One region of the Neorhizobium sp. PAMB6716 genome, then DNA from elsewhere that is predicted to be linked to it. Evidence: predicted binding sites of a transcription regulator. Region 1 holds the regulator's gene; each other region holds the start of a gene.
What was found. The regulator LexA, encoded in region 1, represses DNA repair genes until DNA is damaged. The targets are predictions, from matches to a motif close to TGTTCNNNNTGTGTTCNG.
Positions count from the first base shown of each region.

Region 2: the regulator LexA is predicted to act here: its motif matches at 2,379-2,396, upstream of uvrA (excinuclease ABC subunit UvrA).
Region 3: the regulator LexA is predicted to act here: its motif matches at 1,797-1,814, upstream of AC4CWH_RS14830 (YifB family Mg chelatase-like AAA ATPase).
Region 4: the regulator LexA is predicted to act here: its motif matches at 1,256-1,273, upstream of AC4CWH_RS17330 (helicase-related protein).

Region 1 covers NZ_CM177835.1:1,473,026-1,477,192, reverse strand. Annotated here, with positions in the region: gene kdsA (3-deoxy-8-phosphooctulonate synthase) at 1-613, opposite strand, end outside; gene AC4CWH_RS07070 (VOC family protein) at 616-1,482, opposite strand; gene lexA (transcriptional repressor LexA) at 1,652-2,371, shown strand; gene AC4CWH_RS07060 (ComEC/Rec2 family competence protein) at 2,352-4,167, opposite strand, start outside.
Region 2 covers NZ_CM177835.1:1,697,405-1,701,571, reverse strand. Annotated here, with positions in the region: gene uvrA (excinuclease ABC subunit UvrA) at 1-2,243, opposite strand, end outside; gene AC4CWH_RS08250 (single-stranded DNA-binding protein) at 2,510-3,061, shown strand; gene AC4CWH_RS08245 (HPP family protein) at 3,080-4,167, opposite strand, start outside.
Region 3 covers NZ_CM177835.1:3,043,599-3,047,765, reverse strand. Annotated here, with positions in the region: gene rsmI (16S rRNA (cytidine(1402)-2'-O)-methyltransferase) at 1-346, shown strand, start outside; gene AC4CWH_RS14840 (YraN family protein) at 336-704, shown strand; gene gshB (glutathione synthase) at 776-1,726, shown strand; gene AC4CWH_RS14830 (YifB family Mg chelatase-like AAA ATPase) at 1,901-3,433, shown strand; gene AC4CWH_RS14825 (LysE family translocator) at 3,495-4,106, opposite strand.
Region 4 covers NZ_CM177835.1:3,585,851-3,590,017, forward strand. Annotated here, with positions in the region: gene phbB (acetoacetyl-CoA reductase) at 1-88, shown strand, start outside; gene AC4CWH_RS17310 (YMGG-like glycine zipper-containing protein) at 210-464, opposite strand; gene AC4CWH_RS17315 (DUF3309 family protein) at 507-662, opposite strand; gene AC4CWH_RS17320 (hypothetical protein) at 829-1,035, opposite strand; gene AC4CWH_RS17325 (hypothetical protein) at 1,034-1,225, shown strand; gene AC4CWH_RS17330 (helicase-related protein) at 1,453-4,167, shown strand, end outside.

The DNA.
Region 1 (4,167 bases):
CATCGAAAATGACCGGCGCGCCGAGGGACGCCATGATCGGCAGCGAACGCATATCGGAGACAAGCGTGTTATACCCGAACGATGCGCCGCGCTCGCACAGAAGCACATTGGGATTGTCGCTTTCGGTGAACTTGGCGAGCACGTTCTTCATGTCCCAAGGCGCCAGGAACTGGCCCTTCTTGACGTTGATGACGCGGCCCGTTTTTGCCGCCGTAACCAGAAGATCCGTCTGACGGCAGAGGAATGCCGGGATCTGCAGGATGTCCACAGTCTCGGCCACCACGGCGCATTGTTCTTCCGTGTGGATATCGGTCAGCACCGGAAAGCCGAACTCGGCCTTGAGATCGGCAAAGATCTCCATGGCCGTCTCAAGCCCGATGCCGCGTTTGCCCGCAATCGAGGTGCGATTGGCCTTGTCGAAGGAGGATTTGTAGACAAGGCCGATGCCGAGATCATCGCAGATTTCCTTGACGGCGCCGGCCATCATGAAGGCGTGGTCGCGGCTTTCCATCTGGCAGGGGCCGGCGATCAGCGACAGGCGGCCGGTGTTTGAAAAAACGACGCGGGCCGAACCCTCGCCGACGGATACCTCTGCATTGGCTGTGACGGCCATGATCACTCCTCAAACACGAAAGCAGCGCCCTGACCGGGGGCTGCGGCAACGACGATGCGCGTGCCTCTTTTCTTAAAGGCCACGTCATTAGCAGCAAGGCAATCTGCTGTCACGGCAAGATCAGAGGTGGCAAACACCAGGGCAGCGCCGCAAAGCCCGCCGGCGGATGGGGAGAGATCAATGCCGAGTTCGTCCGCAACACTCTGCCGCGACGACAGCGCAACATGTCCATTCCGCGCCTGAAAGACATGACCCGAGGCATCCGCAACTGCTTTGGTTTCCAATACAGTCTCGAGAACAGGCAGCGCAGCGATCGGATCATCTGCGGCAAGCCACACGCCCCGCAACCCGACCACGCCGTTTTGATGCCGCTCCAGATGCGCCCTGTCGGCCGGCAAGGGATTAAGCCGCTCGCAGGCGAACAGGAAAAATTCGGGAGATCCGGTTTCGGCGAAGGCCAGCCTGAAGCGTGCGATCACCTCATGCCCGTCCGCCGTCAGCGCCGCGCGGGAAAATTCAAGGATCTCGCCGGCGGACCGACCTGCTCCGACAAACCGCGTGTGGTCTCCATCGGCATCCGGCGAAGCGACCACGAGGCCAGAAAATCCATCGTCCCCACAGGCGGCACGGAAGGCGAGATCTCGCCCGGTAAAGACGTTGCCCTCTCCTGCCGTGCGTTCGGCAACAGCGCGGTCGCGGATCGCCAATGGCTCCAGATACAGGCCATCGGAGAGAAACACGCAGGCATTCTGCGTCCCAAACGGATGCTGCGCATCCGGCGCCACGGTAAAACCGAGCGTCCCCAGCCGCTGGCGCGCCACCGCCAGCGTGCAGACGGGCATGACAAGATGATCGAGCGGGCGGACCATGATTCTCTCCTTCAACGATGCGGGCGGCAGTGTAGCGCCGGATAAGCGCTTGAATATCCCGCACGCTTTCAGCAATCAGCGTTTTATCCCCGGCTTTTGAGGGCTTGCGGAACACATATGGAACATATAGTGTCTGTTCTGGATTTGTTTCCACTTCGAGGTTGTCTTCATGCTCACACGCAAACAGCAGGAACTGCTCCTGTTTATTCACGAACGGATGAAGGAATCCGGTGTACCGCCCTCGTTCGACGAGATGAAGGATGCCCTCGATCTGGCGTCGAAATCGGGCATCCACCGCCTGATTACCGCGCTTGAGGAGCGTGGCTTCATTCGACGGCTGCCGAACCGGGCGCGGGCGCTTGAGGTGATCAAGCTGCCGGAATCCTATTCGCCGCCGGCCCAGCCGCGTCGCGGGTTTTCGCCCAGCGTCATCGAAGGCAGCCTCGGCAAGCCGCCGGCCACACGCCCTGCCCCGCCAGCTCCGGCTGTCGAAGAATATACGGGCTCTGCCACCGTTCCCGTCATGGGGCGTATTGCTGCCGGCGTGCCGATCTCGGCCATCCAGAACAATACCCATGCCATCAGCGTGCCGATCGAGATGCTGGGCACCGGCGAGCATTACGCGCTGGAGGTAAAGGGCGACTCGATGATCGAAGCCGGCATCATGGATGGCGACACGGTGATCATCCGCAATGGCAGCACGGCGACGCCCGGTGATATCGTCGTGGCGCTTGTCGATGACGAGGAAGCGACGTTGAAGCGCTTTCGCCGCAAGGGCGCCTCGATTGCGCTTGAAGCGGCCAACCCCGCTTACGAGACCCGCATTTTCGGGCCGGACCGGGTGAAAATCCAGGGCAAGCTTGTCGGCCTCATCCGCCGTTACCACTAAGCAGTTCGAAAACCGGTTGCGGCAACGTTTCGTCAAAGATGCGCTGCCGCCAATCATAGGTTCGGTGAACGCTCCAGGGGCGTTTGTTGCCGATGCTTGCGCCGGTTGCCTGCCAATCCCGGCGGTGACTGCTTCCGGCAAATCGGATTTCAAGGGCTCCTGTCTTGCGTAGCGTCGATTCCGTCAGCATCAGCGCGCCGGAGCGGCAGGTTTCGAATCGGGCACGGGCGGCAATCACGACGTCGGCCGTATCGCAGGCGGTTCCCGCATAACGCGGGTCATCGATGGTGGCGATTCGCACTTTTTCCAGCGAACGGGCAAAACAGCCGAGAGCGGCAATGCAGGTGAATTGACCGGGAGGAGCGCTGGTCAGGGCTTTGTCCATGGCAGTGGCAGCCGCTCGCTGCTCCTCTTTGGTCAAGGGCGGATCTGGTGGCTTTCGGGGGGAAACGCCTGTCTCGGTTCGGCCAGAGTTCAAGTGAATCGCGTCAGCGTCTGATGGGCCTGCTCCGTGTCCTTCCTCGGGAACGACCGCGCGGATGTCTGTGGCGATCTCTGATTCGGGCGTGTCTGCATCGGCTCCCGTCTGGCGGCTGTGTGCTGCATCGGCGCCGGGTTGTGCATGAGCGCTCTTCGCGGTGCCGGGTGGTAAGTCTTGCGGTTTTGCCGCGGTGTTGCGCCGGGGCATGATCGGCGCAAGCGTATTGTCGATGATGAGGGCATTCTGCCACTGGCGATAGATGAAATCGGGTGGTGTCCGGCGGTTGGTGGCGGCCGTCTGTCCGTCGATGAGAGCGACGAGGCTTGCGTCTTCAGAAATCAAGAGGCTTGGACGCGGGGCATCGTCAGGCCAGAACGACAAAATGAGTGCTGCCGCCATGACCGGCAGGCCGAACAGTTTTAGCCGTGTGCGCAGGAGGACCAGAATCAGAAAGCCGAGCGAGGCTATGGGCAGGAACCAGCCATGCTGCCGCCCAACCGGGGCGTCTCCTCCCCAACCCGCCACCGTCTCGGCAACGGAGATAACCAGCTCAACGCCAAAACCCATCAGTTTCAGGAACGGCGCCTCCAGCCCGAACGGCATCAGCAGCATGGCAAGCATGCCGAAGGGCATGACGATCAGCGATATGATCGGCATGGCCGCGAGATTGCCGGCAAGGCCATAAGTGGCGACGCGGTGGAAGTGGGAAACGGAGAAGATCGAGGTGGAGAGTGCGCCGATGAGCGAGGTCAGCACCACGCCGGCGACCATGCTGGAGAGAGCGGCGGTGGCGGCAAGCAGTGCCGGACGGCGCGCGGCAAGCGGATCATGCGGATCGCCATGAATACTCGACCAGGCGGCGTAACCTGCGACAAGTGCGGCCGTTGCGGAAAACGACATCTGGAAGCTGGGACCCAGCACTGCCGAGGGTGTCAGGACCAGGATGACGAGTGCCGAGAGCGCCACATTGTGCAGGCTGATCGAGGGACGGTCGAACAGCACCGAGGCCAGCATGATCACCATCATCACATAGGCGCGCTCGGCCGAAACACCGAAACCGGAAATGAGATAATAGGCCGTCACCATGGCCAGCGCGCCGATAGCTGCGATCTTTTTGACGGGAAACCGCTGCGCAAAGCCGGCAAACAGGCTGAACACCATTCGCGCGCCGACAAAAAAGATGCCGGCCGCCAGCGCCATGTTAAGCCCGGAGATTGCCACGATATGGGCAAGCCCCGCGACCCGCAGCGCCTCGATGGTCTTTTCCGAGATTGCACGACGCTCATCGGTGACGATGGCGGCGGCAAAAGCCCCG
Region 2 (4,167 bases), 220 kb from region 1:
TGATAACCGCGCGCTTTTGCCTCCGGCAGGCCGGAAAACCAGTCGCGGATCGGCGTAAACGCGCCGGTATAGGTGGCGGGGTTCGAGCGCGGCGTGCGCCCGATCGGCGACTGGTCGATATCGATCACCTTGTCGATGAATTCAAAACCATCGATGCGGTCATGGTCGGCCGGAATTTCGCGCGCGCCCATGACACGGCGTGCGGCGGCCTTGTACAGCGTCTCAATCAGGAAGGTCGACTTGCCGCCGCCGGACACGCCGGTGACGGCGGTGAACAGGCCAAGCGGCACGGCGGCCGTGACATTCTTCAGATTGTTGCCACGGGCGCCGAAAACCTTCAGCTCCTTGCCTTTCTTCGGCTTGCGCCGTTCGGCGGGAACGGGCACGCCGAGTTCGCCGGAGAGGTATTTGCCCGTCAGCGATTTCGGATGCGCCATCACCTCCTGCGGCGTGCCGGCGGCAATGACCTCGCCGCCATGAATGCCGGCAGCCGGGCCGATATCGACCACATAATCGGCCGACAGGATCGCGTCCTCGTCATGCTCGACCACCAGCACCGTGTTGCCGATGTCGCGCAGGTGTTTCAGCGTGTCGAGAAGGCGGGCATTGTCGCGCTGGTGAAGACCGATCGACGGTTCGTCCAGCACATAGAGCACGCCGGTGAGGCCCGAGCCGATCTGCGAGGCGAGCCGGATGCGCTGGCTTTCTCCGCCCGACAGCGTGCCGGAATTGCGCGACAGGCTCAAATAATCCAACCCGACGTCGTTGAGGAAGCGCAGCCGCTCGCGAATTTCCTTGAGGATGCGCACGGCAATCTCGTTCTGCTTGGCGTTCAGCCGCTCCGGCAGATCCTCAAACCAGTCGCGCGCCACCTTGATCGACATCTGCGTGACCTGACCGATGTGCATCTTATCGATCTTGACCGCCAGCGCTTCCGGTTTCAGGCGAAAACCGGAACAGGCCGGGCAGGGTGCCGCCGACATGTAACGTTCGATTTCCTCGCGCGCCCAGGCGCTGTCGGTTTCCTTCCAGCGGCGCTCGAGATTGGGCACGATGCCTTCGAAATTCTTCGTCGTCTTGTAGGCGCGCGCGCCATCGACGTAATGAAACTCGATCTTTTCGTCCGTGCCGTGGAGGATCGCGCCCTGCGCTTCCTTGGACAGTTTAGCCCAGCGGTCCGACAGCTTGAAGCCATAGACCTTGCCCAATCCTTCCAGCGTCTGGTTGTAGTAGGGCGAGGAGGATTTGGCCCAGGGCGCGATGGCGCCATCCTTCAGTGTGCGCTCCGTCTCCGGGATGATGAGCGCTTCATCGACCTTCTGCTGCGACCCCAGACCGTCGCAGGTCGGGCAGGCACCGAAGGGATTGTTGAAGGAAAACAACCGCGGCTCGATTTCCGGAATGGTGAAGCCGGAGACGGGGCAGGCGAATTTTTCCGAAAACAGCACCCGTTCATGGGTCTCGTTGAGCGATTTGTTGGCCGAACCGCCGGCAGAGGTTTCCTCCGGCGGCAACGGCTTGTCGGCAAATTCGGCAATCGCCAGACCATCCGCCAACCGCAGGCAGGTTTCCAGACTGTCGGCCAGACGCGCCCCTATATCGGAGCGCACCACGACGCGGTCAACCACCACATCGATATCGTGCTTGTATTTCTTGTCGAGCGTCGGGGCTTCGGCGATCTCGTAAAAGGTGCCATCCACCTTCACGCGCTGAAAACCTTTCTTCATGAGGTCGGCGAGTTCCTTCTTGTACTCGCCCTTGCGGCCGCGCACGAGGGGCGCCAAGATATAGAGGCGGGTGCCTTCCTCGAAGGCCAGAACCCGGTCCACCATCTGGCTCACCGTCTGGCTTTCGATAGGAAGGCCGGTGGCTGGCGAATAGGGAACGCCGACGCGCGCAAACAGAAGGCGCATGTAGTCGTAGATCTCGGTGACGGTGCCAACCGTCGAGCGCGGGTTTTTCGAGGTGGTTTTCTGCTCGATGGAAATAGCCGGCGACAGGCCGTCGATCTGGTCGACATCCGGCTTCTGCATCATTTCCAGGAACTGGCGCGCATAGGCCGAAAGGCTTTCGACATAACGCCGCTGGCCTTCCGCATAGATGGTGTCAAAGGCCAGGGATGATTTTCCCGATCCGGACAGGCCGGTCATCACGATCAGGCTGTTGCGGGGCAGGTCGAGATCGATGCCCTTGAGATTGTGCTCGCGGGCACCGCGAATGGAAATCGTCTTGAGTTCGCTCATCGTGAAAAAGGCTCTGTGGGAGGACAAGTCCCTTATCTAGTGATCCAACGGCTGGTGTCGAGGCGAAAGGCGTTGCCGAGTGGCTTTTCGATTCGTCCTACGCATCCGGGCGTTGACAGGATCATAGCGGAATACTAGAACAAAGAAAGAACAAATTTGCTTGTGGATTACCGATCTCCAAAACCCATTCGCCGCCGGCAATGGGGTAGAGTGGGAAAGGTTTTTAAAATTCGCGCGCCGCATGCGGCAGCAGACAAGGTGAAAAAATGGCTGGCAGCGTCAACAAGGTAATTTTGATCGGCAATCTCGGCGCCGACCCGGAAATCCGTCGGACGCAGGACGGCCGGCCGATTGCCAACCTGCGCATCGCAACGTCTGAAACCTGGCGCGACCGCAACAGCGGCGAGCGCAAGGAAAAGACCGAATGGCACAGTGTGGTGATCTTCAATGAGGGTCTCTGCAAGGTGGCCGAGCAGTACCTGAAAAAGGGCGCCACGGTTTATATCGAAGGCCAGCTGCAGACCCGCAAGTGGCAGGACCAGACCGGCAATGACCGTTACTCCACCGAAGTCGTGCTGCAGGGTTTTAACTCCACGCTGACCATGCTGGGTGGTCGTGGTGAAGGCGGCGGCGGGCAGGGCGCTGGCTTTGGCGGCGGCAGATCCGGCGGCCAGCCGGCTGGCGGTGGTGATTTCGGTGGCGGCTATGGCGACGATTATGATCGCGCGCCGGCATCGTCCAGCCGCGGCGGCCAGCCTTCCGGTGGCGCTGCCGGCGGCGGTTTTGCCCGCGATCTCGATGACGACATCCCATTCTGATTCTTCTATAGCTATCGTTCAGGATGCGGCCGGCGAAGCGGATGTTTCGCCGGCCGTTTTGTCTTCGAGCATGGCGACCAACGCGTCGGATTGCGAGATGATGCCGGTCAGTCGGTTGCCCTCGCGCACCACCGGCAGGTGATGCAGGCCACCTTCGGCAAAGGCGATGATAGCCTCGGCGATGGGCGTGTCTCCCCGCACCGTGCGCACGGGCGCCGTCATGATGTCCTTGACCGTATCGTTCGGCGCCGACGCGCCGGACAGGATCAGGCTCAGCCGTTGTCTGAACGCGATGCGCGGACGCCCCGCCACCCAGCGCGGCTTGTGCAGGAAATCGCTCTGCGTGACGATGCCGATAACTTCTGCCCGGTCGTTGGTCACGGGGAGCGCATGAAACCGGTATCGATGCATCAGGGCATAGGCTTCGCGAAGACTGGTATCGGGCGCCACCGCCACGACATCGCGTGACATGATGCTGGCGCAATCGGCATGCTGCGCGCGGCGGCGATAAGAGCGCAGTTCGGTGCGCCGCAAAATGGTTTCGAGGTCGCCGCGGTCGATATCCAGAAACCGGTCATAGTCCTTCAGCACCTCGTCCAGATCTTCCGTCAGAAATCCGATACGCGAGAGCGGCGCTGGATCGGCCGTTACGCGGGAAAAAGGCTGCAGGCGGTGCGGATAGATGCCTCCGGTCAGACGGTGAAAGACAAGCGCGCTTGCAAGCAGCAGCAGCGAATTGCCAAGAACCGGCCATAACACGAAACCGAACCCCAGATCGTGAACGGCAGCACCGCCAACGACGGCCGTCAGCGCCACGGCGCCGCCCGGAGGGTGCAGGCAGCGGCAGGCCGTCATCACAGCGATCGCGAGGCTGACGGCAAGCGCTGCGGCGAGAACTGGGTCTGCTACCAGAACCGTCGCTGCCACACCCATCAATGCCGAAAGCCCGTTCCCGCCGACCACCGACCAGGGCTGCGCCAGCGGGCTGGAGGGCACGGCAAACAGCAGCACGGCCGAGGCACCCATGGGGGCAATCAGCGCGGGGGCGGCAAGGCCGAGCTTCAGGGCAAGAAGGCTTGCAACAGCCGTGACGGCAATTCCGACAA
Region 3 (4,167 bases), 1.6 Mb from region 1:
CGGCGATACGCTGGCCATTGCCGCCGACGTGCTGGGGCCGACGCGGGCGGCCTGCGTGTGCCGCGAACTCACCAAGACGTTCGAAGAATTTCGCCGGGGAACGCTGGGCGACCTCTCTGCCTATTATGACGAGGAGCGTACGGTCAAAGGTGAAATCGTGCTGGTCATCGGCCCGCCCGCCTTTGACGATATTCCAGCCGCCGTCGATGTGGACGTGATGCTGCGCGAACTGGCGCTCTCCATGCCCGCGACCAAGGCGGCAGCCGAGGCGGCGCGCCTCACCGGCCTGTCGCGCAAGGATCTCTACCAGCGCCTCATCGAGCTGAAGGACGGCGATGGCGGCTAAGGCTGGCAACCGACAGCGCCGAAAAGCCGAGCGCCGCGGGCGCCTGTCGGAATACGTTGCCGCCGCCTTCCTGCTGGCCAAGGGCTACCGCATCTTGGGCCTTCGGGTGCGCACGCCCGTTGGCGAAATCGACATCGTGGCGCGCAGGGGCGACCTTGTCGCCTTTGTCGAAGTGAAGGCGAGACGGCTTGAGACGGCGGCCGTTGATGCCGTTGGCGGGTTCTCGCAGCAGCGCATCAGGGCGGCAAGCGACCTATGGCTCTCTCGCCGCAGCGATGCCCACCAGCTGTCGCAACGGTATGACATCATTGCCGTCAGGCCGTGGCGGATCCCCCGTCATTTCCCGGATGCGTTTTGAAAACCGCAAGCCCGTTGCCATTGAAGGTTCGCCGTCCTACATCAGGCGGGCAATTTGACAAGGGGCAGGGTATGGCCAAGATCCGCAAAGTCGCGTTCCAGATGGACCATGTGTCCAGCATCAACATCGCGGGTGATTCCACCTTCGCCATCGCGCTGGAAGCGCAGGCGCGCGGTTATGAGCTTTACCACTATACGCCCGATCGGCTGACCATGCGCGACGGCCGCATTTTCGCGGCGATCGAGCCGATGGCGCTGCGCGACGAAAAGGGCAATCATTTTACGCTCGGCGAACGCGAACGCGTCGATCTCTCGACGATGGATGTCATCCATCTGCGCCAGGATCCGCCCTTCGACATGGGCTATATCACCTCGACCCATCTGCTGGAGCGCCTGCATCCGAAGACGCTGGTGGTGAACGATCCGGCCTGGGTGCGCAATTCGCCGGAAAAGATTTTTGTCACCGAATTTGCCGACCTGATGCCGCCGACGCTGATCTCGCGCGATGTCGGCGAAATCACAAGCTTCCGCGACGAGATCGGCGATATCATCCTGAAACCGCTTTATGGCAATGGTGGCGCCGGCGTGTTTCATTCCACCCGCGATGACCGCAATTTCACCTCGCTGCTGGAAATGTTCTCCCAGATGTATCGCGGCGAACCCTTTATCGCGCAAGGTTATTTGCCGGCCGTGCGCAAGGGCGACAAGCGCATTCTGCTGGTAAACGGCAACCCCGTCGGCGCCATCAACCGGGTGCCGGCCGAGCATGACGCGCGCTCCAACATGCATGTGGGCGGGCGCGCCGAGGCGACTGAATTGACGGCGCGCGAAGAAGAAATCTGCGCCCGCATCGGCCCGGCCCTTCGTGAGCGCGGCTTCCTCTTCGTCGGCATCGACGTCATCGGCGACTTCATGACGGAGATCAACGTGACCTCGCCGACGGGCATCCGCGAGGTGAAGAAATTCGGCGGTGCCGATGTTGCAGCTCTGTTGTGGGACGCTATCGAAGAAAAGCGGGGCTGACCACGCGCCTGTTCTCCTTTGTTCCCATTCCTGAAATACAGAAAAATCTAATACAGTAGCCGGATAAAATTGTTCCGCGAATGTTCTTGTTTTAGTCCCGTGATTGTGTTTGATTGTATTTAGGCGCCACAACAACTTCAGTGAGTGGAACACAGGCGCACAAGGGGCAGGGGCATGGTGGCGCGCGTCAGCACGGTGGCGTTCCAGGGCATAGAGGGCGTGCCTGTGGATGTGCAGGTCATGGTCGGCCCCGGCAAGCTTGGAATGCATATCGTTGGCCTGCCGGACAAGGCGGTGGCCGAAAGCCGGGAGCGGGTGCAGGCAGCGCTTCATGCGTCCGGTCTGGCACTTCCGCCGAAGAAGATCACCATCAACCTGGCGCCCGCCGACCTGCCTAAGGAAGGCTCGCATTTCGATTTGCCGATTGCGCTGGGGCTGATGGCGGTGCTTGGCGCCATTCCAGCCGAGGCTCTTTCCGGTTACGTCGTGCTGGGTGAGCTGAACCTGGATGGAACGCTGGCCGCCGTTGCCGGTGCGCTGCCGGCAGCCATTGGCGCCAATGCGCAGGACAAGGGCCTGATCTGCCCCTTCGACAGCGGCGCGGAAGCGGCCTGGGCTGGCAGCGGTATCGATATTCTGGCGCCGCGCAGCCTGATTGCGCTCGCCAACCATTTTCGTGGCACGCAGGTTTTGTCGCGACCGCAGCCGGCGGTGCGGGCCGCACCCGCCAACCTGCCGGATCTCGCCGACATCAAGGGCCAGGAAAGCGCCAAGCGGGCGTTGGAAGTGGCAGCTGCCGGCGGCCACAACCTCTTGATGGTCGGCCCGCCCGGTTCGGGAAAATCGATGCTGGCGGCACGGCTTCCCTCTATCCTGCCGCCGCTTTCGGCGGTGGAACTGCTCGAAGTGTCAATGATCCATTCGATCGCCGGTCAGCTTTCCGGCGGCAAGCTCTCCGACCGCCGGCCGTTTCGCACGCCGCATCACTCGGCCACCATGGCAGCGCTTGTCGGCGGCGGGCTCCGGGCAAAACCGGGCGAGGCCTCGCTGTCGCATCACGGCGTACTTTTCCTCGACGAATTTCCCGAGTTTTCGCCGCAGGTGCTCGATGCGCTGCGCCAGCCGCTGGAAACCGGCGAATGCGTGATTGCGCGCGCCAACCATCGCGTGACCTATCCCGCCGCCATCCAACTGGTGGCGGCAATGAACCCGTGCCGCTGCGGCATGGCGGGCGAGCCCGGTCACACTTGCGCACGTGGACCGCGCTGCGTCAGCGATTACCAGAACCGCATCTCCGGGCCGCTGATGGACCGCATCGATATCCGCATCGACGTGCCCTCGGTGTCGGCTGCCGATCTCATCCGTCCGAGGCCTGCCGAAAGCAGCGCGACGGTTGCGGCGCGTGTTGCTGCGGCCCGAAACCGCCAGCGCGAACGGTTTGCCGAAGCCGGCTTTCCCCTGATTGGCACCAATGCCCGCTGCTCGACGGCGCTCATCGAACAGTTTGCCGAACCGGATGCCGGGGGCTTGCAGCTTTTGCGCGATGCGGCCGAAAAACTCAAATTTTCAGCGCGCGGTTATCACCGGGTGCTGAAGGTTGCCCGCACGCTTGCCGATCTCGACGGTCAGGAGCGGGTGGGCCGCATTCATCTCGCCGAAGCCATTTCCTACCGGATTGCCGGCGAACGGTTGACGGCAGCGGCCTGAGGCGACAACGGCACACCGTATCGGAGAGGATGCCGGCGAGGGGGTGAGCGGATTTCTATGATCAGCGGGCGGCGATATAGGCGGCAGTGCCAGCCAGGATGCTTGCGGCGGAGCGGTTGAGAAGCATCAGCGCTGTTGGTTTCTTCAGGAGGATGCGGGCCTTGGAGGCCAGCAGGATATAGGGAATGAGAACCGCCATCAGCACGACGAAGGTGAGGGCGACAAGGGCTGCGTAGTCGGTCGCACCAATCTGCGTGAGGGGGATGAGTGTGGGCACCAGCGCCACGTAGAACAGCATGGTTTTCGGGTTTCCGAGCGTCACCAGCAGACCGGACAGGAAGGAAAGGCCAAGGCCGGGCGCCGACTTGGCGACAATATCCTGCGCCAGAAGGCCGGCAGTCCAGAGTTTCCAGGCGATATAGATCAGGTAGACCGCGCCGGCATATTTGAGGATCAGGAACGGGGTCGTAAAATTCTGCGCAACGATGGCAAGGCCAAGGATGACCGCCGTCAGATAGACCAGATCGCCGAGAATGAGGCCGAGCCCCATGAAGAAGGTCGGCCGAAAGCCGGATCCCAGCGCGCGGGCAACGATTGCCGTCATGCCCGGGCCGGGAATGGCAGCGGCGACGAAGAGCGCAGCGGCATAAGTCAGCAGGGTCGTCAGTGTCATGAAAGGCCTCCCACCCGTTTCATGCCTGATCACCGACCAGCGGGCAACTGTCAAGGATGAC
Region 4 (4,167 bases), 1.7 Mb from region 1:
GCGTTGCGTGGTGTTCCTCGCGTCCGACGATGCCGGTTTCATCACCGGGGCAACGCTCAGCGCCAATGGTGGGCAATATCTCGCCTGACACGTTTTTGCATGGCGGACTGGTTTGCGTGGGGGACTGGCTCCACGGAGGCAAAACGACAGACAAAACAAAACCGGCGCGGATCTCCGCGCCGGTTTTGCATATGATGGATTGGCAGCCTTTAGCGGCAGCGGGCTTCGTAGTTGCGGCCATAGCGGTCGCGATAGACGCAGTAACCCTGGCGCTTCTGCGATTCGCCGATGGCAGCGCCCACAAGGCCGCCGCCGACGGCACCCACGGCTGCACCACCCCAGCTATTGGTAACGAGGCCGCCGATGACGGCACCGGAGCCGGCGCCAATGGCTGTGCCTCTCTCGGTCGATGTGCAGGATGCGAGCATGCCCATAACGGCTGCGACGGCCAAAATCTTCTTCATGGTGTGGTTCCTTCCCTTATTCGGTTCGACGGTTCTTGAAACTTAGATTCTGCCCATCAGGAGCAGGATGAGCAAAATCACCACGACGAGGCCAAGACCGCCGGATGGCCCATAGCCCCAGCTCCGGCTGTAGCCCCAGTTGGGAAGCGCGCCGAGAAGAAGAAGGACGAGGATAACGAGCAGGATTGTCCCGAGCATGTGGTGGTCTCCGATGCACAAAAGCATTTGATTGTGCGACGAAAACGCGGATCTTCATTTTTTGTTCCATGCGCTGCAAAGCGATCGGACAAACAGAAATCCCGATCCCCGATCCGAAAGGGGAAAACTGCCGCATGCTACGGCGACAGGCGCATGGCCCGGAATGTTAGCGGATGAAACGGCGCGCAGCCCAGACAAGGACGAGGCCCGCAACGGCCAGCAGGCCACCACGCAGGATCCAGGGTGTCTGGTTGATCATGAAGCTTTCAGCCGGATAGGGGAAGAGGCCTGTCCCCTGCGCCATCCACAGGACCCCCATGAGGATCGCGAGAACACCAATCACGGTGAGGAGAAGTCTAAGGACGGCCATCATGGCGAAACTCCGTCTGGTCCTCGCAAAATGGCAGGACTTGCAGCACGCGGCGAACTTTTTGGCGCTGGCTTCAGCCTCAAGCGAATGCCAGCGCTCGACCATCCGTCCGATATGGGCCGCTGTCAAGCAAAGCGACAGGCGGCCACTCAATCCTGGGGTTCGCAATGTCATCCAGACGAACAAAGGATGAATCGGCGCCAGTCGCGATTCGTCGCCGATTCGTTCGCAGCGTGTTCCTGCCCTGAACAACGTCATGGCGCACAAATTGGCGTTTCGCCAAGAATTTCGACCCAAAACGAAGAGTGCGGCGTCTTGTGGCTTGCCTTATCCGCGTGGGATCGCCATGTGTTCGCTGGATGCGCTCCGCCGAGCTGCATCCGGACACGATGCGCGGATAATGCTTTGAATTCCCAGCCCATGATCTTGAGCGGTCGCGGTGTTACCGCGGTCCTCGGCCCGACCAATACCGGCAAGACCCATTACGCCATCGAGCGGATGGTGGCGCATGGTTCCGGTGTGATCGGCCTGCCGCTTCGCCTTCTGGCGCGCGAGGTCTATACGCGCGTGGTGGAAAAGGTCGGTGCAAAACATGTGGCCCTCGTCACCGGCGAGGAAAAGATCTCTCCTCCCAATGCCCGCTTTTCCGTCTGCACCGTGGAAGCCATGCCGCGCGAGACGAAGGCCGCCTTTGTCGCAATCGACGAGGTGCAACTGGCTGGCGATCTGGAACGCGGACATATTTTCACCGACCGCATTCTGCATTTGCGTGGCCGCGAGGAAACGCTGCTTCTTGGCGCCGGCACGATGCGCCCCATCCTCGAAAAGCTGCTGCCCGGCATCACGGTTGTCGAGCGTCCGCGCCTGTCGACATTGTTTTATGCCGGCCAGAAGAAGATCACCCGCCTGCCGCAGCGCACGGCTATCGTCGCCTTTTCGGCAGACGAGGTTTATGCGATCGCGGAACTGATCCGGCGTCAGCGTGGTGGTGCAGCCGTTGTGCTGGGCGCGCTTAGCCCCCGCACCCGCAATGCGCAGGTTGGCCTCTATCAGGCCGGCGATGTGGAATATCTGGTCGCGACCGATGCCATCGGCATGGGCCTCAACCTCGATGTCGATCACGTTGCCTTTGCGCAGGATCGCAAGTTCGACGGTTATCAATTCCGCAATCTGAATGCCGGAGAGATGGGCCAGATCGCCGGCCGCGCCGGCCGTCACCTGAAGGATGGCACGTTTGGCGTGACGGGCCAGGTGCAACCGTTCGACGACGAACTGGTGGAGCGCATCGAGGGCCATCACTTCGACCAGGTAAAGGTGCTGCAGTGGCGCTCCAAGCAGCTGGATTTTTCCTCGCTGCGCGACTTGCGCGCGAGTCTCGATATAGCGCCGGTCATTGCGGGGCTGACCCGCGCACTGCCGGCAACCGATAGTCAGGCGCTGGATTATCTTGCCCGCTACCCGGAAATCCGGGATGCTGCTACAACGCCTGAGCGAGTGGAAAAACTGTGGGAGGCCTGCGCGCTTCCCGATTATCGCCGCATTACACCGGCTCAGCATGCCGATCTGATCTCCACGCTGTTTTCAGATCTGGTGCGCCATGGCACGGTAAACGAAGATTTTATGGCCGAGCAGGTGCAACGCGCCGATCGGACCGATGGGGAAATCGATACGCTTTCTGCGCGTATCGCCCAGATCAGAACTTGGACCTATGTATCCAACCGTCCGGGTTGGCTGGCGCATCCGACACACTGGCAAGAAAAGACGCGAGAAATCGAGGACAGGTTGTCGGACGCGCTACATGAAAGGTTGACGAAACGCTTTGTTGATCGCAGGACATCTGTGCTCATGAAGCGCCTGAGAGAGAATGCGATGCTGGAAGCTGAAATCAGTGTGAATGGGGATGTCTTCGTTGAGGGACACCACGTCGGTCAATTAGCCGGTTTCCGGTTTACGCCCGTCTCCGGGACCGAAGGTCCGGATGCGAAGGCGGTGCAGGGGGCAGCGCAGAAGGCGCTGGCGCTGGAATTCGAGGCGCGCGCTGCGCGTCTTTATGCCTGCGGCAACAGCGACCTCGTCGTCGGGTCCGATGGTACGGTGCGTTGGCTGGGTGACCCCGTCGCTCGTCTCGCCGCGGCCGATCACATCATGCATCCGCGCCTCATTATGCTTGCCGATGAACAGTTGACCGGCAATGCACGTGACCATGTGGCCGCGCGCCTGGAACGCTACGTCAATCATCATATTGCAACGGTGCTGAAGCCGCTCGACGATCTGTCGCGGGCCGAAGACCTGCAGGGGCTTGCCAAGGGCCTTGCTTTCCAGCTGGTCGAAAACCTCGGCGTATTGTTCCGTCGTGATGTGGCAGACGACGTCAAGACGCTCGATCAGGATGCGCGCGCTTCGATGCGCCGTTACGGCATCCGCTTCGGCGCCTATCACATCTTCATGCCGGCACTTCTGAAGCCGGCGCCGGCCGAACTGATCACGCTCCTCTGGGCGTTGAAGAACGATGGCCTCGACAAGCCCGGTTATGGTGACCTCATTCCGGCGCTGGCCGCCGGCCGCACGTCTGTCGTTACCGATCCGACCTTCGAGCGCAATTTCTACAAGCTGGCCGGCTTCCGCTTCCTCGGCAAGCGCGCCGTGCGCGTCGATATTCTCGAGCGCCTCGCCGATCTCATCCGTCCGCTCCTGCAGTGGAAGCCGGGTTCGACCGCGCGTCCCGAAGGCGCTTATGACGGCCGCCGTTTCACCACGACAACCGCCATGCTCTCCATTCTCGGCGCAACGCCTGATGATATGGAAGAAATCCTGAAGGGCCTCGGCTACCGCGCCGATGCCGTGAAGCCGGAAGAGGCGCAGGCCTATCTGGCAAGCCGGCAGCCGGCGACGTCCGCTGCCCCTGAACAGGCTGGCGCCGAACAGACCGGCGCTGACGGAGCCTCCGAAGGCGACGACGCCGATGCCTCAACGGAAGAGGCTGCAGCACCTGCCGAGGCATCCGGGGAGAGCGTCGCTGCCGACCCGGCTGAAACACCCGCTGTTGCCGAAGCTGCTTCCGCAGAAGAGACCGCATCCGCTGACGAAACCGTGACCGCAACCGCCGATGAGGCGCCTGCCGCAGCGGTGGAGACC